DNA from 3 places in the Mesorhizobium sp. P2_E6 genome. Region 3 is predicted to be linked to each of the others. Evidence: predicted binding sites of a transcription regulator. Region 3 holds the regulator's gene; each other region holds the start of a gene.
What was found. The regulator PhoB, encoded in region 3, activates phosphate uptake and scavenging genes when phosphate is short. The targets are predictions, from matches to a motif close to TGTCATNNANCTGTCAT.

Region 1 (7,367 bases), on a different contig from region 3:
CATCATGGGATGGGTGAGTTCGCGGGTCAGCCTGAAGACAGCGGTCAGGTTGACCTCGAGCACGGTATCCCAGTCGGCGTCCGACATGCGCACGAACAGCCCGTCCTTGGTGATGCCGGCATTGTTGACCAGGATGTCGACACCTTCGAGATCGGCCTCCGCCTTCTGGCCGAGCGCCTTGACCTCGTCACGGTTCGACAGGTTGGCCGGGAACAGCTTGACCCGATCGCCAAGCTCGGCGGCCAGCGTCTCCAATTTCTCGACCCGTGTGCCATGCAGGCCGACGATGGCGCCTTGCGCATGCAGGACCCTGGCGATCGCCTCGCCAATGCCTCCCGATGCGCCGGTGACGAGTGCCTTGCGGCCAGTCAATTCGAACATTTTTGTCTCCTGATTGAGAAGAGAACACCCTTTGCACGGGGCAGGGTCAAATGGCACTAGATTAAACAAGCGTCGCCAGCGCCGCCTCGACATCAGCCGCGGAGCCGACCGACGCGGTGGCGATGTCGCGGTTGATGCGCCGCGCCAGGCCTGAAAGCACCTTTCCGGCACCGATCTCGTAAAGCGTGGCGATGCCGTTTGCGCCGAACCATTCCACTGTCTCGCGCCAGCGCACGCGGGCAATCACCTGCTCGACCAGACGCCGCGCGATCTCGTCCGGATCATTGGTCGGGGTGACGGTGACGTTGGAGACGATGGGAACCACCGGGGCGGCCTTCGCCACGCTGCCCAGAGCCTCGCGCATGATCTCGGCCGCCGGCGTCATCAGCGCGGAGTGGAATGGCGCCGAAACCTGCAGCATCAGCGCCCGCTTGGCGCCCTTTTCCGTGCAAAGTTTCGCCGCCAGCTCCACTGCGCCCTTTGTGCCTGAAATGACCAGCTGACCGCCGCCATTGTCGTTCGCCACCTGGCAGACAGAGCCAGCCCCTTGGGCAGCCTCGGCGCAGGCGGCTTCTACATCCGCCTGTTCCAACCCGATGATAGCCGCCATGGCGCCCTCGCCGGCCGGCACCGCCGCCTGCATGGCATTGCCCCGGATGCGCAGCAGCCTGGCGGCATCGGCAACCGAAACGAAGCCGGCGGCCGCGAGCGCCGAATATTCGCCCAGCGAATGGCCGGCGACATAGGCGACCTTGTCCTTCAACGAGAAGCCGCGCGATTCCAATGCCCTGATCGCGGCCAGCGACACCGCCATCAGCGCCGGCTGCGCATTGGCGGTCAGCGTCAACGTCTCCTCCGGCCCTTCCCAGATCAGCTTCGACAGGTTTTCGCCAAGCGCGTCGTCAACCTCCTGGAAGATCCTGCGCGCCTCTGGAAAGGCATCGGCGAGATCCTTGCCCATGCCGACAGCCTGGCTGCCTTGTCCAGGAAAGGTGAATGCAACGGCCATGCGAGGGCTCCCAAGGGCTGGTTTTGCTTGCCTGATAGTCGGGTTTTTCTTGCCTGTGACGCAAGGCAGGCCGCCAAGTCAAGCCCAGTTCGACCCTGGCCGGCGGCACCATCGCCGGCCGAGTGCCTGTTCCGAAAGGCTTTTTGGCGATCACTCCTGATGAAAACCGCTCACGAATCGTTTGCTGGCTCTTCTTATTTCCGCCACAGGCGCTAGCTTTGCGTGACAATTATATGACAATCGAGTGACGAGTTTGTCGCTGGGTGGGGAAGTTAAAGTGGCAAAGAGTTCTAAACGCGTCGGCAAAGCCGCGCCACAGTTCCTGGAAGACGACCCGTCCACCGGCTATCTGCCGGGCAGGACATGGCCGGTCGTGCGCTATGGGCTGGTCAGCCTGGCGATCGCGGCCGTCATGGTGTTTGCGATCGAATTGATCGTGCGCGGCGACTTTGCCGGCACGGTCGCCTTCTTCCTGCAGCCGCTCAAGCCGGGCTGGACCACCATCGTCGTGTTTGCCCTGATCCTGATCGGCCTCGATGCCGTGCTTGGCCGCAGCCACCAGAGCCTGATGATCGTCGCGCCGCTGACGCTTTCCCTTGCCTTCGTCGGCCACCAGAAGTCGCATTATCTCGGCGATCCGCTCTATCCCACCGATTTCCTCTATGCCCGCCAGATCTTCGCGCTGCTGCCGCTCCTGGTGCGCGACCGGCCGATGACCGCGCTCGCCATGGTGGTCGGCATCGTCGCCGGCCTGTCGCTGCTCGTCTATGGCTGGCGGCTATGGCGCCGCAAGGTTCCGGCGCTCAGCCGCAAGGGCCGCCTTGCCCGGCTGACGCTGGCGGTGCCGCTGCTCGCCTTCTTCGTTTCGATCATGGACTACGCCACCTTCTCCTGGACCAGGGACCGGCTGCAGATCATCCCGATCATGTGGGACCAGAAGGAAAACTATGCGTCCAATGGCTTTGCCCTGGCCTTTGCCCTCAACGTGCCGATGGCCCATGTCTCGGCACCGCCAGGCTATTCAGACAAGGCAATCGCGGCGATCGACAGGACCGATGTGACGGCCTCGATGCCGGCAGAGAAACCCGACATCATCATCGTCATGAGCGAATCCTTCTGGGATCCGACCAAGCTGCCCGGCGTCACCATCACGCCCGACCCGATCCCCAACGTGCGCACGTTGCGCTCGGGCTCGATGTTCTCGCCCGAATTCGGCGGCATGACCGCCAACATCGAGTTCGAGGCGCTGACCGGCTTTTCCAATGCCTTCCTGCCGGCCGGCAGCATCCCCTATCAGCAATATGTGCGCACGCCGACGCCTTCGCTCGCAACGTTCCTCAAGAGCCAGGGCTACCGGGCGCGCGCCATCCATCCCGGCACCAACTGGTTCTGGAACCGTGGCGCGGTCTACGCTGATTTCGGCTTCAACGATTTCAAATCAGAAGAGACGCTGCCGCCCTTGCAAAAGCGCGGGCCGCTGGCGTCCGATGCGGCGATGACCGACGAGATCATCAGCGAGGCCGACGCCAGCGATGAGCCGATCTTCTTCTTTGCGGTCAGCCTGCAAAACCACGGCCCCTACGAGCCCAACCGCTATTACAATCCGACCCACACGGTGCAGGCACCGATCAGCCAATGGGCACGCGAATCGCTGCTCAGCTACGCCGAGGGGTCAGCCGACGCCGATCGTGGCCTTGAACGCCTTGTCGAATGGGCGAAGAAACGCTCCCGTCCCACCGTGATCGCCTTCTTCGGCGACCATCTGCCGCCGCTGGGGCCGGTCTATGTCGAAACCGGCTTCCTGAAAGACAATGTCGCGCCGCGCAAGGAACCGACGCCGCAAGCCGCGCTTGAACATCACCAGACGCCGCTGATCATCTGGTCGAACCACTCCGGTCCGGTCGAGAACCTGGGCGCGGTGAGCCCGGCGTTCCTGCCCTATCATATCCTCACCACCGCCGGCATCACCCACCCCTACTACACCGGCTTCCTGGGTGAGATGCGCGAACGCTACCGCGTCGTCGACCGCAATTTGTTGCTGACGCCGACGGGCGAAGCCACGCCAGATTGGTCACGGCAGAAGGAAATCGATCCGACGATCCGCGATTTCCGCCTGCTGCAGTACGACATGATGTTCGGCAAACGCCTCGCGGCGCCGGACTTCTTCCCCGAAACGGTCGACAAAATTGTCGCCCATACGAGTTGAGCCAAACGATCCCGCGAGGCTCGGGCCTGGCGACCCTTCACACGTTCAATCCGTCAATTGCAGCTTCGAGAACTTGTTGGCGATCTGCTGGAAGACGTCCGGCAGTTTGGTCGGATCGTTGACGGCATAGTAGCCGCTCGGATCCGAGGCGCACGCGCTGTAAAGCGAGCGGTTGGCGGCGGTGTCGGATTGCAGCACCATGGTGTAGATTTGCACGCCCTCGTTCTTCAACTGCGTGCAAACGCTTTTGGTCCAGCCGTCGACATTGCGCGCCGCGGTCGCCTGGCTGTCCGATCCAAAACGGCCACCTGCGAGATAGCCATAGGATGTGTAGTCGGACTTCGTCGGCTGTTCGCTGGCGCCATAGACGACGTTCTCGCCGTCGGTGAGCAACAGCACGATCTTGCCATAGGAGGCAGACGGCTTCTGCGCAACTTCGGGATCGTCCGGCGCAAAATACGGAACAAACAGCGTGTCGGGCTCGTCCGGGTCGGGTGGGGTATCGGAAATGTTGTAGGCGCCCGGCCGCGCCTCGACACAGCCCTTCCATCCGGTGTTGTTCCATCCGGGCTCGGTCCATCCGGTCTGCTTGAGCTGCTTGAAGAGCGCCATATGATTGGGACGCTTGCCGTCGATGACCGGGAAATTGACGCCGTTGGTGGAGGACTTGCCGTCCATGTCGATCCAGGACGGGTCGAATTCATCGCCATCGACGTTGACGGCAGTGACGAACGGAACCAGCGAGGCGCGGATCTGGCGCGTCGGCGATTTTGTCGCCTCGAGCGTGTCGAGCAATGATTTGGTCGCCGTCCTCAACGCCGTCATGCGCGCCCCGGCCATGGAGCCGGTGTTGTCCAGCACCAGCACGACTTCGAGCTGGTTGTTCGATTCGACGGCGGAGGCATCGACCTCGATGTGCTTTTCCTTGCCGAACAGGAAGGCAAAGTTGAGAGTGACGTCGGCTGAGGCAACCGCCTTCGTCTTGACGAAATTGACGCCTTTGTCGACCGTCAACGTCGCCTTCGCATTGCCGAGTTCGCCATGGCCGGCGATGTTGGCCTGGAAATAGCGGTCAAAGGCGTCATTGCGGGTGATATCGAGATCGCCCAGATGCGAAGAGGCAAGGTTTGCCGCATCGAGGGCATTCTGCAGGTTGCTCTTGGCCCGCATCAGGGTGGAGACATCGGTTGCGAAGGCGACAGCCGTGAGGATGGCCGGCAACCCCAGCCCCAGCACAAGCGAAAAATTGCCGCTCGTCGAGCGCCAGAACTTGCTAAGAAGCATCCTTACCCCCCGGAAATGCTTGCCGCTTTTGTGCGCGGATTGGCCTGGCTTCTGCGCCTTCCTTGATGAATCGAGCGTTGACTGCAGGATCTCAACTCCACACAACCTGACATTGTGGTTAAGGCCCGGTTGCCGGAAACCACGAAGCCTTGCCATTGTTGCTGCTTGATTTTTTCGCCCCTGCGACACAAGGGAATGCCGCTTGCGCTTGCGTTGTGGGCGGATTGCTGTATAGACGCCCCCAATCTGCCGGTCCCAGCTGGGGGCTGAACGGAGGGCCGGAGGTTTTTTCGAAAACCTTCGTGTGAAGACAGAAGTGCTTCCGCCTCCCGTGTCTCCGCTCTCGACCGTCTCGTCATGCTCCTTTCTTCCCCGCCCCCTTTTACTGGGAACAGCGGGTCAGAGAAGTTGCAGAGGCTTTTGCCGCCGGGAACCGGGAGAGAAACGAAGAAAGGCACTGATACACTATGGCTCTTTACGAACATGTGTTTCTTGCCCGGCAGGACCTCTCGCAGCAGCAGGTCGATGCGCTTGTCGAACAGTACAAGGGCGTCATCTCCGCAAATGGCGGGTCCGTCGGCCGGGTCGAGAACTGGGGACTGAAGTCCCTCACCTACCGGGTCAACAAGAACCGGAAGGCTTACTACACGCTGATGGACCTGAACTGCCCGCCGGCCGCGCTCAACGAGATGGAGCGCCAGATGGGCCTGTCCGAAGACGTGCTGCGTTTCCTGACCATCAAGGTCGAAGCGCATGAGGAAGGCCCGTCGGCCATGATGCAGAAGCGCGAAGAGCGCTCGGAACGCGGCGGCTTCGGCGACCGTGACCGTGGCGATCGTGGTCCGCGCTCGTTTGGCGACCGTGATCGCGGCGACCGTGGCGATCGTCCGCCGCGTTCGTTCGGCGACGCCGGTGCCGATCGTGGTCCGCGCCGTCCGCGCGAAGGCTTTGAAGGGGGTGCAGAATAATGGTCGACATCAACCAGATCCCGACCCGGCGCCCGTTCCATCGCCGCCGCAAGACCTGCCCGTTCTCCGGCGCCAACGCCCCCAAGATCGACTACAAGGACGTGCGTCTGCTTCAGCGCTACATTTCCGAGCGCGGCAAGATCGTGCCGTCGCGCATCACCGCCGTCAGCCAGAAGAAGCAGCGCGAACTCGCCAAGGCGATCAAGCGCGCCCGCTTCCTCGGCCTGCTGCCCTACGTGGTTCGCTAAGACTTTCGAGCGGGCGGCTTGCCGCCCGCTTTCTTCACCTCGGCGACGGGCGCCGCGGGATCGCATTCAAATCCCGAGTTGAGGTCAAACCTCTAACTGCCTGAACAGGCAGGACAGCGACACCGGCGCCAAGGCGCGCCCCAAGCTTCCTGACCTGTTCCCAAGACAATTCGGCGTCGATCGCATGATTGCCGCCCAACGGAAGGAACAAAACCATGGAAGTCATTCTTCTCGAACGCGTTTCCCGCCTCGGCCAGATGGGCGATACCGTCAAGGTCAAGGACGGCTTTGCCCGTAACTTCCTGCTGCCGCAGGGCAAGGCGCTGCGCGCCAACGAAGCCAACAAGAAGAAGTTCGAAGGCCAGCGCGCCCAACTCGAAGCCCGCAACCTCGAGCGCAAGTCGGAAGCCAGCCAGGTCGCCGAAAAGCTCGACGGCAAGAGCTTCATCGCCGTGCGTTCGGCTGGCGAAACCGGCCAGCTCTACGGCTCGGTGTCGACCCGTGACATCGCGGATCTGCTGACAGCGGAAGGCTTCACGGTCAACCGCAACCAGATCCTGCTCAACCAGCCGATCAAGACCATCGGCCTCACCAATGTGGCGATCGCGCTGCATCCGGAAGTCGAGGTCACGATCACGCTCAACATCGCCCGCACGGCCGACGAAGCCGAACGCCAGGCCAAGGGTGAGACGCTGACCACCGCCGAAGCCATCTATGGCGACGACATCAACGACAATGCGCGGCCGGAAAACTTCTTCGACCCGAACACCGAGTTCGAAGGCGGCGAAGACAACGCCTGACGATTTGAGTTGCCGGTGCGCCCTTCCGGGCGTGCCGCACTTTAGCTTCCCAGTTGGCCTCAGCCATACTGGACCAATGCCCGGGTCTCTCGCCCGGGCATTTTTGTGCCAAATGGAACTTTTCGAACCCCTATATATTGATGCAGACTACAGCGTCGCGCGTCCTTTGGCCGCGCAAAGGACGCTGGCGCACGATCCCTTTCCCGAAAGTCGATCTCGATTTTCGGGGTCGTGGGCCGAGACAGCCTGTCTGAGGGGACATTTGGTCATGAATATTCTGCTGAAGCGCGTTCTCGACCGCCTGGTGCGCACCGGCAATCTCAAGGTAACTGGCCCCAAGGGCGCTGCGGTGGTGTTCGGCGACGGCAGCGGCGAGCCGGTGCACATGCACATCAAGACCGCGCATGCCGAGCGGGCCATCACCTTCGATCCGATGCTGGCGGTGCCGGAAGCCTACATGGACGGCGAGCT
Region 2 (7,367 bases), on a different contig from region 3:
ACGGGACCATGGTGTAGGGGGCCGGGGCGCCAACGTATCGCGACCGCGCGTTCGTTTTGATCAAGTGAAACCATGGCCACCATACAACGAACGACGGCAAGGGTTTTTTATTATGCGCGAAACGTCGTGCGCGATATCGCGCCGCAGGCGCTTTTCCGCCGGCGGCTTGTGGGTCGCCTCGAAAAAGCCCGGCTTGCTGACGGTTCGGTTCGCCGGCGGCTGAATTGCTACAACAAGCTGCAGGACGCATTTTCGCCCAGCCCGGCTGCGGTGCATATCGACAATCTGCCGCTGATACCGAGTATCTAGTACTACGACCTCAAGGAGATTGCCCGGTACTTCGACCGCCGACCTTGCCGAAAAAGTGCGCTATTTCGAGCAGCACCCGGCTGCAGCCGAACGCATCATTGCCGCGGCGAATGCCTATTGCCGCACATTCGCAAACGAGAAGGCCGAGCAGGCGATCTCCCTGCTCGTGCTCTACAAATACTTTGTCCTCAGCGGCCAGATCGAGCCTGATGCCGAGGTCTGGCGCTATATCGGGTTAAGTGCGGGCTTCGTCCGCCGAGCCCCGCCGCAAACCTCCCGTGGTCACACGCCGCTGCGGTCAATCACCAGATCGGCGGGACCAAAACGGTCCTTTGCCGTCAGTTGCTGGTGCCAGTAGGGATAGAGCAAGGGTGGCCGGCTGACCGTGTCTAGGCGGTCACGCTCTTCGCCGGTCAGCACCAGGCTTGCCGCGGCGATGTTGTCGCGGAACTGCGTTTCGGTCCTGCCGCCGATCACCAGCGAACTGACCGCCGGCCGGCCGAGCAGCCAGGCCAGCGCCACCTGCGCCGCCGACACGCCGCGCTGCGTGCCGATCTCGACAAGGACATCGACGATCCGCCAGAGGCGGTCCTCGTCGCGGATCGGCGGTTCCGACCAGCCGGCGAGCTGGCGGGCGGTCGGGCTGTCGCGGCGGTATTTGCCGGACAGCAATCCGCCGGCAAGCGGGCTCCAGACCAGCACACCCAGCCCCTGGTCGACCGAAATCGGCAGCAATTCATATTCCGCCTCGCGCGCTTCCAGCGTGTAGTGGATCTGCTGGGTGACGAAGCGCGGCTGGTGATGGCTGTCGCTGATGCCGAGCGCCTTCATCACCTGCCAACCGGAATAGTTGGAGCAGCCGACGTAGCGGACCTTGCCCTGGGCAACCAGCGTATCCAGCGCGGCGATGGTTTCCTCGAGCGGTGTCGTACCGTCCCATTCGTGCAGGAAGTAGATGTCGATGACATCGGTCTTCAACCGCTTCAGGCTCTTCTCGCATTCGCGGATCAGGTGATAGCGCGACAGGCCTTCATCGTTGGGGCCATTGCCGATCCGCATCCGCGCCTTGGAGGCGATCAGCACGTCGCCCTTGCGCTTGCCGCCGAGCGCCTCGCCGATGATCTCTTCAGAGACGCCGTTCGAATAGACATTGGCGGTGTCGATGACATTGATGCCGGCATCGATGCAAAGATCGATCATCCGGCGCGCCTCATCGAGGTCGGTCTTTCCGACAGCCGAAAATGCGCCAGCACCGCCGAAGGTCATGGTGCCCATGGTCAGGGTCGAAACTTTCAAGCCGGAACGGCCGAGGGTGCGGTATTCCATGTCAGTCCTCGCGATTTGTTGTTGAAAGGCAGTGCCCGGACGGGCCTCGCACATTTGTAGGACAATTCAAGCCGCTTGTCGCCATGCCACGACGATGGATCGATCATGCCTCGCGGAATTTGCAGTGGCGGCTGTCTCGCTCCAGGCTGCAATAAAACCGTCATTGCCGGCCTATATTGAAGTCGGCTCAGGTGTTGCCACTCCGGGACGCAGGCCAGGGGTCGGGGCGGCGGACGTGGATCGACAGGGCTTGCAAGCGGAGCAGCTGATATGACCGAGCTAAAACAGAATTCTCCTGCCAGGGACTGGCTTGAGGCCGAGCTCGCCGACTCGCTCGACGAGGACTATGAGCTCGAAATGTCGGAGCCGGCGCTGTCGATGGAGATCGCCAAGATCTACAAGAACTCGCATCCGCCATCGATCGATCGCATGCAGTATTTTCGCGACCTGATCACCTTGCAGTCCGAACTGATCAAACTGCAGTCCTGGGTCGCCTATCACAAGAAGAAGCTGGTGGTGATCTTCGAGGGCCGCGACTCCGCCGGCAAGGGAGGCGTCATCAAACGCATCACCCAGCGTCTCAATCCGCGCATCTGCCGCGTCGTCGCCCTTCCGGCGCCGACCGAGCGCGAGAAGTCGCAATGGTATTTCCAGCGCTATGTGCCACATCTTCCGGCCGGCGGCGAGATCGTGCTGTTCGACCGCTCCTGGTACAACCGCTCCGGCGTTGAACGGGTGATGGGTTTTGCCGAGCCCGATCAGGTCGAAGAATTCTTCCGCGACGTGCCGGAGTTCGAGCGCATGCTGGTCCGCTCGGGCGTCACCGTGGTCAAATACTGGTTCTCGATCACCGACGAGGAGCAGCAGATGCGCTTCCTGATGCGCATCCATGATCCGATGAAGCAGTGGAAGCTGTCGCCGATGGACCTGCAGTCGCGCGTTCGCTGGGAACAGTACACCAAGGCCAAGGAAGAGACCTTCGCCCGCACCAACATTCCCGAGGCGCCCTGGTTCATCGTCGAGGGCAACGACAAGAAGCGGGCGCGGCTGAACTGCATCGACCATCTGCTCAAGCAGTTGCCGTATGAAGAGGTGCCGCACGAGGAGATCACGCTGCCCGAGCGCGTCTTCAATCCCGAATACGAGCGCCAGACGCTGCCGCGCGAACTCTACGTGCCTGAGAAGTATTGACTGTCTGGGGTTGCTAAATCCCCCCCTCTCGTGGGGGAGATGTCCGGCAGGACAGAGGGGCACGGGAAGGATCGCGGCGTAGGCTACGCGTCTGAAACCTAAGCCCGTTTGATCACCACATGCGTGGCGAGCGCCGTCGCCACCTGCTCGCTGCACTGATAGCCAAGCTTGGGCATGTCCAGGCCGGTAAAGAGATTCTCGCCCGCACCGAGCAGCAGCGGCGAGATCGCCAGATGCATCTCGTCGATCAGTTTCTCCTGCAGATATTGCCGGATGGTCGCGACGCCACCGCCGACCCGCACGTCCTTGCCATTCGCCGCCGCCTTCGCCTGTTCAAGCGCCGAATGGATGCCGTCGGTGATGAAGTGGAAAGTAGTACCGCCCTCCATCGTGATCGGCGCCCGCTCGTGGTGGGTCAGCACGAAGACCGGCACATGGTAAGGTGGGTTGTCGCCCCACCAGCCTTTCCAGCTGTCGTCAGGCCATTCGCCGCGGATCGGCCCGAACATATTGCGGCCGAGGATCCAGGCGCCGACATTCTCGAAGCTGCGCGCCGCGAACGCCTCGTTGGTGTCGGTGGTGCCGCCCTCCTGTCCGAGCACCATCTTGCGGAAGGTGCGGGTGTCGACAAACCATTTATGCAGATCTTCGCCACCGACGCCGAGGGGATTTTGCAGAGTCTGATCGGGACCGGCTCCGTAGCCGTCGAGCGACAGTGTGAAAGCATTGACGCGAAGTTTGGACATGAAAGCCTCCTCCATAACCAGTTGCGCAAAGGAGTAGCAAACTGATTGCGAAATGCAAGCAGTTTATATGGATGCAGCAAACCCCGGCGATTGGTCCAACGACCTTCGCTGGGGCTCCCGACCGGACACTGGAAATTGTCATTGATATCGAGAGGCCGCCGGGCATTGCCGCGACCGGCCATCGGTGGGAAGAGAAAACTATCCCTTCAGCATCGTTGCCACTTCGGGCGCGAAATAGGTCAAAATGCCGTCGCAGCCGGCGCGCTTGAAGGCCAGCAGGGATTCCAGCATCGCCTTCTCGCCATCGATCCAGCCATTGGCGCCGGCGGCCTTGATCATCGAATATTCGCCTGACACCTGGTAGGCGAAGGTCGGCATCTGGAATTCATCCTTCAGCCGCCGGATGATGTCGAGATAGGGCAGGCCGGGCTTGACCATCAGCATGTCGGCGCCCTCGGCGATGTCCTGTTCGGCCTCGCGCACCGCCTCGTCGGAATTGGCGTGGTCGATATAATAGGTCTTCTTGTCGCCCTTGAGCAGGCCGGCGGTGCCGACCGCCTCACGATAGGGACCATAGAAGGCCGAGGCGAACTTGGTCGCATAGGACATGATCGCCACGTCCTGGAAACCGTTGGCGTCGAGTGCGTCGCGGATGGCGCCGATGCGGCCGTCCATCATGTCGGACGGCGCGATGATGTCGGCGCCGGCTGCCGCCTGGATCACGGCCGCGGCGGTCAGCTGTTCCACCGTCTCGTCATTGACGATGATGCCGTCGCGCAGGATGCCGTCATGGCCATGGCTGGTGAACGGATCGAGCGCGGCATCGGTGATGATGCCGATCTCCGGCACCGCGTCCTTTATCGCCCGGGTGGCGCGGTTGATGACGTTGTCGGGGTCGAGAATGTGCGAACCGGTCTGGTCGCGCAGGGAGATATCGACATTGGGGAAGGTGGCGAGTGCGGGAATGCCGAGCTTTGCCGCGCGTTCGGCCTCCTTGACGGCGAGATCGATCGACAGGCGGAAGACGCCCGGCATGGCGGCGATCGGCTCGCGCACTTGTCTGCCGTCGACGACGAAGATCGGCCAGATCAGGTCGTCGACCGTAAGCCGGTTCTCCTGCACGAGGCGGCGCGACCAGTCGGCCTTGCGCATGCGGCGCAAGCGGCGGCTGCCGGTGATGTCATCGACGCTGCGCGTGCCGGCTGGCTTTGCCGGTGTGAATTTGTTCATCGCCGTCGGGGTGAATTTGTTCATCGCCAAAACTCTCGTTCGGCGGCTTTTACCACGAGCCCTTGCCGCTGACCAATGCAACACGTTTGTGCCAGCGATCAGGTCGAGGTCTATTCCGGTTGCCCATTGCCCGACAGGATCTGCGCCGCGCCCCTCATGGCGACGCGGAAAGCCTCGTCGAAGGAAACGCCGCGCACCTGCCAGGTGTAGGTCTTGCCGGCCATGGCCAGCCGCCAGTCGGCAATCCAGCCGAACTCCTTGTCGCTCCACACGATGCTGCCGGAGAGTGCCTGATCGGCGCCGGCCTTTTTCGCAACCATGTCCAGCATTGCCATGTCCGCGTCGCGCAGTGTCCTGTCGTCCAGCCCAGCCTGCGACAGCAGCGCTGCGGTGAGGAAAGTCACCCGCATGGCGAGCGGCGCTGCGGCATTGCTGAACGATTCGCGCATCAGCACGCCGCGCTCGTCATCGGCATCGAGCGCGAAATGCCTGATGTCGCGCTCGGCCGCCAAAAACACCGCCAGCCGTGGCCGCTCGGTCAGCCACGGCCTGCTGCCGAGCGAGGCCAGCACCGGATCGATCACCGCCGGCCTGTACTGGCAATAGAGATTGTGAGGCCGGTCGTACGTGCCTTGATCATCATGGTTGGGAATGCCTTCCATTCGGTCGCGGTAGCGGAAGCTGGCGACGAAGCTGCCGGCCTTGTCGCGCAGTGCCGTCATCTCCGGTTTCGCCGGCAGGCGCTGATCGCCGGAAACCCGGACCAGGACCGCGTCGAGGCAGAACTTGAAGCCGACCTCGCGATGCTTTTCATACTTACCGTTGACGATGGTCTGCGACTGATAGAGATCCTCGAGATCGGCCGCCCTGGCCAGGCCATTGATGGCCCAGAAGGTCAGCAGGCCACCCAGAACAAGTGCGAGGCGCAAAAACTGCGGCATGGCTCACCGTTCGCTTCTAGACCCGTCGTCGATATATGGCGGCCATGCAAGGTCAGGGCCGGTTCTGAAGAACGATACGTTGTTGGTGAAAATGCTGGCAGGGGCAAGCCTGATCATGCGCCCGTCTGGATGTTCGATCTGGGCCACGTTGTCGATGAACCACTCGTTCCAGCTTGCTTCGGGGCCGAGATATTTGTGAAGGAGCCGTTTGAAGCGGTCTGGCGACATCGGTTCGATGGTTGCGGTGCCGCGCAGTCCGAGGTGCAGCAAGATGCCGCCATTGTTGTCGAAGTGAACAATTTCCACCGCGCAGCGCGGGTCTCTTTCAAGATGCTTTACCGCGCTTCCATCCGATGACCCGAGAAGCCAGATCGCACCGTCCTCCCAGATGAACCACACTGGCGCGTTGCGCGGCGCGCCGTCCGCGCTGACGGTCGCCAAATTCGCCATTAGCGGGCGACTGAGAACATCGTCCGGGTCGAACTCTCGCGGCATCGCCAAATAATCTCCCAATAGGCTCACAGACGGATGGTTGCACCCATTCGGCCGCGACGCAAAGGATGGCGCCTTGCCTCTCTTGAAATGCAAACTGACCCGACATCGACCGGGCTTGGCATTGACGCACCCATGCGCCACGCTTTAGCACTTCAATCCCGGCGGCGCGGGGGAGGGATTCTTTCACGATGGATTTTGGCGGAGGCGACGAGATCCGCTTCGAACATCTGGGCCGGGCCGGCGTCGTCACATTGACGCGACCGCAGGCGCTCAATGCCGTCACGCACCGCATGATCCGGGCGCTCGACGCTGCTCTTTGCGCCTGGGAGACCGACCAGGGCGTCGATGTCGTTGTCGTCAAGGCCGAGGGCAGGGCGTTTTCGGCGGGCGGCGACATCCTGCATATCTACGAGGCTGGCCGGGCTGGAAAGCCGCCGGTCGAGTTCTTCGCCGACGAATACCGGCTCAACGCCCGTATCAACAGCTTCAAGAAACCTTACGTCGCGCTGATCGACGGCATCGTCATGGGCGGCGGCGTCGGTATCTCCTTCCACGGCTCGCACCGGGTGATGACCGAAAATGCCCAGTTCGCCATGCCCGAAGTCGGCATCGGCTTTTTCCCGGATGTCGGCGCCAGCCATTTGCTGCCCGATCTCGGCGGCTCCTTCGGCATGTATCTGGCGCTGACCGGCAATCGCATCCGCTATGGCGACGCGCTGTGGTCAGGGCTCGCCACCCACACCATCAAGGCCGAGGACCAGGGCGGCTTCCTCGACCGGCTAACGCTGACCGGCGATCCGGAATCGGTGTTGCGCGGTTTCTTCGTCCAGGCAAAACGGGAAACCGACAGGCCGACGCTGGAGGCGATCGTCCGTCATTTTTCGCAACCATCCCTCAAGGCTGTCATCGACAGCCTGGAACAGGCGGCAGGCGCCGACGAGTTCGCGGCCAAGACGCTGGCGACGATCCGGACGCGTTCTCCGACCAGCCTGCGCGTCGCCTGGCGCCAGATCAGCGCCGGGCTGACCATGTCCATGGACGCCTGCATGAAGATGGAGTTCCGCATCCTCAACCGGATGCTGGCCGGCCACGATTTCTACGAAGGCATCCGCGCCGCCATCATCGACAA
Region 3 (7,367 bases):
GCCATCCTGATTGCCGTGCCGCTCGGCATCGGCATCGCCATCTTTCTCACCGAGCTTTGCCCGCGCCCGCTGCGGCGTCCGATCGGCATGGCGGTTGAGCTGCTCGCCGGCATCCCCTCGATTATCTACGGCATCTGGGGCCTGTTCGTGCTGGCGCCCTTCCTGCAGACGACCGTGCAGCCCTTCATCATCAACGTGTTCCATGGCATTCCCGGCCTCAACAGCCTGTTTGCCGGTCCGCCCTACGGCATCGGCCTTTTGACGTCGTCGCTGATCCTTGCCATCATGGTGCTGCCGTTCATCACCTCGATCACCAAGGACGTCTTCGACACGGTGCCGCCGGTGCTGAAAGAGTCCGCCTACGGCATCGGCTGCACGACCTGGGAAGTGACCCGCCGCGTGGTCATTCCCTACACAAGGATCGGCATCATGGGCGGCGTCATGCTCGGCCTCGGCCGCGCGCTCGGCGAAACCATGGCAGTGACCTTCGTCATCGGCAACGCGCACCGCATCAGCACCTCGCTGTTCGCGCCGGCAACGACGATCTCCGCGACCATCGCCAACGAATTCACCGAAGCCGTCGGCGATCTCTACACCTCTTCGCTGGTGGCGCTCGGCCTGATCCTGTTCGTCATCACCTTCCTGATCCTCGCCATCGCACGCTACATGCTGATGCGCATTGACGCCCGCACGGGAGCCTGACCGATGTCGACAGCCACATCGCTTCATCAGAGCCGCAAGAGGAAGAATTCCGTGATGATGACGCTGTGCGTCGCCGCCGCGGGCATCGGACTTGCCTGGCTGGCGCTCATCCTCGGCGCGCTGCTCTACAAGGGCCTGTCCGGCGTCAATCTTGCGGTGTTCACGCAAATGACGCCGCCGCCCGGCGATGCCGGCGGCCTGCTTAACGCCATCTACGGCAGCATCGTGATGACCATTATCGGCGTCGTCGTCGGTACACCGATCGGCGTGCTGGCAGGCACCTACATGGCCGAATACGGACGCTTTTCGAAGCTCACCACCGTGGTGCGCTTCATCAACGACATCCTTTTGTCGGCGCCCTCGATCATCATCGGCCTTTTCGTCTACGAACTGATGGTCCGGCCGATGGGGCATTTCTCGGCGATCGCCGGCGCTGTCGCGCTTGCTATCCTGGTCATCCCGGTCGTCGTTCGCACCACCGAGGACATGCTCAACCTGGTGCCGAACGCGTTGCGCGAGGCCGGCACCGCGATCGGCGCGCCGCGCTGGGTGGTCATCAAGTCGGTCGCTTACCGCGCCGCCCTTTCCGGCATCGTCACCGGCATATTGCTGTCGATCGCCCGTATCTCCGGCGAGACGGCGCCACTACTCTTTACGGCGCTCAACAACCAGTTCTGGTCGAGCAATCTCAACGCGCCGATGGCCAGCCTGCCTGTGACCATCTTCCAGTTCGCTCTCAGCCCTTACGAGGAATGGCAGCAACTGGCCTGGACCGGTGCACTCATCATCACATTGACGGTTCTCGCGCTCAGCATCTTTGCTCGCAGCCTGACCGGACGCAGAGAGGACAAATGAGCCAGATGTTGTCTCCAGACATGACGATCGCCGCCGAGGCAATTGCCGGCAAGGCCAAGATCGAGGTCAAGAACCTCAACTTCTACTACGGCCAGAGCAAGGCGCTGAAGGACATCACGCTGTCGCTGCCCGAGCGCAGCGTCACCGCCTTCATCGGACCTTCGGGCTGCGGGAAGTCGACGCTGCTGCGCGTCTTCAACCGCATCTACGAGCTCTATCCCAAGCAGACCGCCGAGGGCCAGGTGCTGCTCGACGGCCAGAACGTTCTCGACCGCTCGCAGGACCTTAACCTGCTGCGGACCAAGATCGGGATGGTGTTTCAGAAGCCAACGCCGTTCCCGATGTCGATCTATGAAAACATCGCCTTCGGCGTCAGGCTCTACGAGAAGATCAGCAAGTCCGAGATGGACGGCCGTGTCGAGCAGGCGCTGAAGCGCGCCGCACTGTGGACCGAAGTCAAGGACAAGCTCAACGCCAGCGGCCTCAGCCTCTCCGGCGGCCAGCAGCAGCGACTCTGCATCGCCCGCACCGTGGCGGTGAAGCCGGAAGTCATCCTGCTCGACGAGCCGGCCTCTGCGCTTGACCCGCTGTCGACCGCCAAGATCGAAGAGCTGATCGACGAGTTGCAAGCCGACTACACGATCGTCATCGTCACCCACAACATGCAGCAGGCGGCGCGCGTGTCGAAGCAGACGGCCTTCATGTATCTGGGCGAACTGGTCGAGTTCGACCGCACCGAGAAGATCTTCACGTCGCCCCGCGAGAAGCGCACGCAGGACTACATCACCGGCCGCTTCGGCTGAGCTCAGGCATACGAGGACTAAGATCATGGGCGAACACACAGTCGCTTCTTTCGACGAGGATCTCGGACAGATCAGCAGGCTGATCCGCGACATGGGCGACCTCGCCGGCTCGATGGTCGGCGGCGCCACCAAGGCGCTGTTGAATTCCGACAACGCCCTGGCGCAGCGCGTCGTCTCCGACGATGCGATCATGGACGCGCGCCAGCGCGAGCTCGACGACCGCGCCATCACACTGATCGCCAAGCGTCAGCCGATGGCCGACGATCTGCGTCATGTCGTCGGTTCGATCCGCATGGCCGGCGACCTCGAGCGCATTGGCGACCTTGCCAAGAACATCGCCAAGCGCGTCGGCACCGTCGGCCTCAGCGTCACCCCGCGCGACCTGTCGCACTCCATCGACGCAATGGCGCAGCTGGTGCTGATCCAGGTGCAGGGCGTCATCGAGGAATATACGGCGCGCGACGCCGCGGCGCTGGCGAAGCTGCGCGCCGACGACGAGCGCATCGACGTCAAGTACACCTCGGTGTTCCGCGAACTCCTGACCTACATGATGGAAGACCCGCGCAACATCACCGCCTGCACGCATCTTTTGTTCTGCGCCAAGAACCTCGAACGCATCGGCGATCACGTCACCAACATCGCGGAAAATGCGTATTATGTTTTGACCGGTACGCAGCTGCCCGCCAATCGTCCGAAGCAGGACGAGACGGCGATGTCCGCGCCGGCGGCATGACGGCAGGGGTGACCAGTCGATGATCGCGCCACGCATCATGGTGGTGGAGGACGAGGAGCCGCTTGGCGTGCTCCTGCGCTACAATCTCGAGTCCGAGGGATACCAGGTCGAGGTGGTGACGCGCGGCGACGAGGCCGAAATCCGCCTCCAGGAAAACGTGCCTGACCTGCTGGTGCTCGACTGGATGGTGCCAGCAGTGTCCGGCATCGAACTCTGTCGCCGGCTAAGAATGCGTCCCGAGACCGAGCGGCTGCCGATCATCATGCTGACCGCGCGTGGCGAGGAAAGCGATCGTGTGCGCGGCCTCTCGACCGGCGCCGACGACTATCTGGTCAAGCCGTTCTCGACGCCCGAGTTCATGGCTAGGGTCAAGGCGCTGTTGCGCCGCGCCAAGCCGGAAGTGCTGTCCAGCGTGCTCAAGGTCGGCGACATCGTGCTCGATCGTGAATCGCACAGGGTCTATCGCAAGAAGAGCGAGATCCGGCTCGGACCGACCGAATTCCGCCTGCTCGAATTCATGATGCGCCATCCCGGCCGCGTGTTCTCGCGCAGCCAGCTGCTCGACAATGTCTGGGGCGAGACGATCTACATCGACGAACGCACGGTCGACGTGCATGTCGGCCGGCTGCGCAAGGCGGTCAACAATGGCCGCATGCCCGATGTCATCCGCACCATTCGTGGGGCGGGCTACGCAATCCGGGAAGATTAGGGATCTGCTGATATTCAGGTGATGCCGGCCTGCGAACGGCAGTCTCCTGCGCTTCCGGTACTCACGGATCCAAATGTCCGCTCCGTTCCGGTTCTCGGAACCCGCCATTCTCGACTCGGCCTAACCTGAATCTCAACGCATCCCGGCGCGTTATTCACGCAACGTTCTTGCCACCGAGGCCGGATCTCGCCTGCGTGCCGGGCGCGAAAATCTCCTGGTCTACGAAGGTCAGTGCCCGTGTGGCGCAGCCTTCGCGGATCAGTGGCAGTTCGTTCGGTTCGGTGTCGAAGGAAATCGATTGCGAATGCTGGCCGCCGGCGGTCTGGGCAATCGCCTCGCGCAATGCCGGCTCGATCAGGTCGAAGGCGGCGGCGCTGACGCCGACCATGGCGACGGGCGCCGGGTCGATCAGCGCGAACAGGCTGCCGAGACCGTAGCCGAGTGCCTCGCCGGCCTTGCGATAGGCCTCGCGCTCGGGTCCATCCCTCTCGCGGGCCGCGGTCGCCAGCGCGCGCATGTCGGCATCACTGACATCGGCGACCGGTTCCGCGTCCTCACTCATCTGCCTTGCGTTGCGCCAGATGGCGTAGTTGCCGGCATAGGCCTCGACGCAGCCGCGCCGCCCGCAGCGGCACAGCGCGCCGTGCGGCCGATGGATCATATGGCCGAACTCGCCGCCCGAGGAATGAGTGCCGGTGAACAGCTCGCCCTTCAGCACCAGGCCCATGCCGATGCCGTGCGACAACAGGATGGCGATGAAGTCGTCGCGGTAGCGCTCGGGGTCGCGCCAGCGCAACGCTATCGCCATCATATTGCAGTCGTTCTCCATGGTGGCGGGGATGCCGAACTCGTCCTCGAGTATGTCGGCGAAGGCGATATCGGTGTGCGGCGTGATCGGCGACCACAGCATGGCGCGGGCACGCGTGTCAGTGATGCCCTGGATCGCCAGCGCGATGCGGGCGACACTGCGGACGTCGAGGTCGGGGTCTTCGAGACGACGCCGTACGATGGCAACGCATTCACCGACCAGCGCGTCGCGCGACATGGTCAGCGTGTCCAGCCGGCGCTGTTCCTCGGCGATCACCTGGCCGGCATAGTCGATGACGGCGACCGAGAGGAAGTTCAGCGACAGCACCACGGTCATCACCGCCGCCGCTTCCGGATTGAGGCCGAGGCCGACCTGCGGCCGGCCCCGTTTGAGCGAGCCGGCCTCGCTCGGCTTGCTCTCAGTCAGGATGCCTTCGCCGATGAGGTCGGAGGAGATCGCCGATATGGTCGAATGGCTGAGGCCCGTGGTCGCGGCGATCTCGGTGCGGGACGGCTGTCCGGCGCGGCGCACGGCCGCAATCACCATCGCCCGGTTGCGGCGGCGCAGATCGTCGTGGCGGATTCCGACCGACATGCTTTTTCACATCCTCCCGGTCGCTGCAGCCTTTCGTGCCTCCCGAAGGCCATCAGCGAAGCCTGAAAGCGCGACGCGCTTCAGGTACTTGTTCCTGCACGTGTCGTTGCCCCAAAACCGCTGCGCACTTTTGGGGCGACATGCGCCAAGCCAAATTCTGGCAGAACCCTACCATCATGTCATTATTTATTCCGGAGCTCGAAAAAAACTCGGAGAGACGTCAAAATCCATCAGAATCGATGTTGACAGCGTTCGGGCGTTGGATCACTATTTTTTCGAGGCTCGAAAAAATAGAGCCTCTGTGCCGGCCTACGGGTCAGTTTGGTCGCGCCATACGCGGCGCAGGGAGGATATTATGAAAAAATTCACAGCCGCCATCCTGGCGGGTGTCGCCATGTCGCTGACGCTGGTGTCGGTCGCGCAGGCGAAGGACAAGGTCATCGGCGTTTCGTGGTCCAACTTCCAGGAAGAGCGTTGGAAGACCGACGAAGCGGCGATGAAGAAGGCCATCGAGGCGGCTGGTGACAAATACATTTCCGCTGATGCGCAGTCCAATCCGGGCAAGCAGCTCACCGACGTCGAGAGCCTGATTTCGCAGGGCGCCAACGCGCTGATCATCCTGGCGCAGGATGCCTCGGCCATCGGCCCGGCGGTGCAGAAGGCATTGGACGAAGGCATTCCGGTCGTCGGCTATGACCGGCTGATCGAGAACAAGAACGTGTTCTACCTGACCTTCGACAACAAGGAAGTCGGCCGCATGCAGGCCCGCGAAGTGTTCAAGGTCAAGCCGGAAGGCAACTACGTCTTCATCAAGGGCTCGGGCGCCGATCCGAATGCCGATTTCCTGTTCGCCGGCTCCATGGAAGTGCTCAAGTCAGCCATCGACAGCGGCAAGATCAAGAATGTCGGCGAAGCCTATACGGATGGCTGGCTGCCCGCCAATGCCCAGAAGAACATGGAACAGTTCCTCACCGCCAACGACAACAAGGTCGATGCCGTGGTGGCAGCCAATGACGGCACCGCCGGCGGCGTCGTCGCCGCGCTGACGGCGCAAGGGCTGGCAGGATCGGTTCCGGTGTCCGGCCAGGACGGCGACCATGCCGCACTGAACCGCGTCGCACTCGGCACACAGACCGTGTCGGTGTGGAAGGACGCACGCGAACTCGGCAAGAACGCTGCCGAAATCGCCTCGCAGCTGGCCGCTGGCACTGCCCTGGACAAGATCCCGAACGCCGTGAAGTTCACGACGCCCGGCGGCAACGAGACCAACTCGCTGTTCCTGACGCCGATCGCGATCACCAAGGACAATCTCAACGTCGTCATCGACGCCGGCTGGATCAAGAAGGACGAAGTCTGTGCAGGCGTCGCCGCCGGCACCGTCGCGGCCTGCAACTAAAACCGAACGGGATCCCGGTTCGATCTCAGCGCCGCGGCCCCTGGGCCGCGGCGTTTCTCAAGGGGCATTCCGCTTCAAATGATCGCGGAAAGCAAATAGCATCGTGTTTCCGGCATCCGCGCCAGACGGCAAACCGGTGGGAGGACTTCATGACCGACACGGCCTCTAACACGCCTGCCGCGAATACGCCCGCAGACCGGGCGCGTGCGTCCGAATTGAGCGCCGTCGGACGCTTCCTCAAGGCGACCGAACTCGATACGCGCATGCTTGGCATGGTCGGTGCGTTGCTGGTCATCTGGGTCGGCATTCATATCCTGTCGGGCGGACTTTTCCTGACGCCGCGCAATCTCTGGAACCTGTCGGTGCAGACTTCCTCGGTCGCGATCATGGCGACCGGCATGGTGCTGGTCATCGTCATGCGCAACATCGACCTTTCGGTTGGTTCCGTCGAAGGCGTGATCGGTATGATCATGGGTGTGGCGCAAGCCGAATTCCTCATTCGCGTCATCGGCTTCCAGCTTGGAAATCCCTGGCTCTGGATCATCGCACTGGTCGTCGGCGTGGTGCTCGGTCTTGTGATCGGGGCCTTCCAGGGCTTCATCATCGCCTATCTCGAAGTTCCTGCCTTCATCGTGACGCTGGGCGGCCTGTTGGTCTGGCGCGGCATGGCATGGCTGATCACCAACGGGCGCACGGTCGCGCCACTCGACGCTACATTCCAGCTGATGGGCGGCGGACCGCGAGGCTCGGTCGGCGCCACCGCCAGC

Region 1: AC1D08_RS26035 (LTA synthase family protein) is a predicted target of PhoB. The motif match lies at 1,613-1,629, and genes of this name have one in related genera.
Region 2: ppk2 (polyphosphate kinase 2) is a predicted target of PhoB. The motif match lies at 1,783-1,799, and genes of this name have one in related genera.

The regions. Positions count from the first base shown of each region.
Region 1 is NZ_JBFUEQ010000012.1:28,520-35,886, reverse strand. Features, by position in the region: gene fabG (3-oxoacyl-[acyl-carrier-protein] reductase) at 1-381, opposite strand, end outside; gene fabD (ACP S-malonyltransferase) at 443-1,390, opposite strand; gene AC1D08_RS26035 (LTA synthase family protein) at 1,644-3,596, shown strand; gene AC1D08_RS26030 (TadE/TadG family type IV pilus assembly protein) at 3,642-4,880, opposite strand; gene rpsF (30S ribosomal protein S6) at 5,348-5,848, shown strand; gene rpsR (30S ribosomal protein S18) at 5,848-6,096, shown strand; gene rplI (50S ribosomal protein L9) at 6,312-6,896, shown strand; gene AC1D08_RS26010 (class I SAM-dependent methyltransferase) at 7,165-7,367, shown strand, end outside.
Region 2 is NZ_JBFUEQ010000015.1:27,890-35,256, reverse strand. Features, by position in the region: partial or broken gene AC1D08_RS29210 (hypothetical protein) at 73-541, shown strand; gene AC1D08_RS29205 (aldo/keto reductase) at 592-1,635, opposite strand; gene ppk2 (polyphosphate kinase 2) at 1,906-2,826, shown strand; gene AC1D08_RS29195 (dihydrofolate reductase family protein) at 2,925-3,572, opposite strand; gene hemB (porphobilinogen synthase) at 3,771-4,802, opposite strand; gene AC1D08_RS29185 (DUF2066 domain-containing protein) at 4,913-5,743, opposite strand; gene AC1D08_RS29180 (pyridoxamine 5'-phosphate oxidase family protein) at 5,747-6,238, opposite strand; gene AC1D08_RS29175 (enoyl-CoA hydratase/isomerase family protein) at 6,427-7,367, shown strand, end outside.
Region 3 is NZ_JBFUEQ010000006.1:122,198-129,564, forward strand. Features, by position in the region: gene pstC (phosphate ABC transporter permease subunit PstC) at 1-702, shown strand, start outside; gene pstA (phosphate ABC transporter permease PstA) at 706-1,557, shown strand; gene pstB (phosphate ABC transporter ATP-binding protein PstB) at 1,554-2,360, shown strand; gene phoU (phosphate signaling complex protein PhoU) at 2,386-3,093, shown strand; gene phoB (phosphate regulon transcriptional regulator PhoB) at 3,113-3,802, shown strand; gene AC1D08_RS16580 (ROK family protein) at 3,957-5,204, opposite strand; gene xylF (D-xylose ABC transporter substrate-binding protein) at 5,560-6,600, shown strand; gene AC1D08_RS16590 (sugar ABC transporter permease) at 6,750-7,367, shown strand, end outside.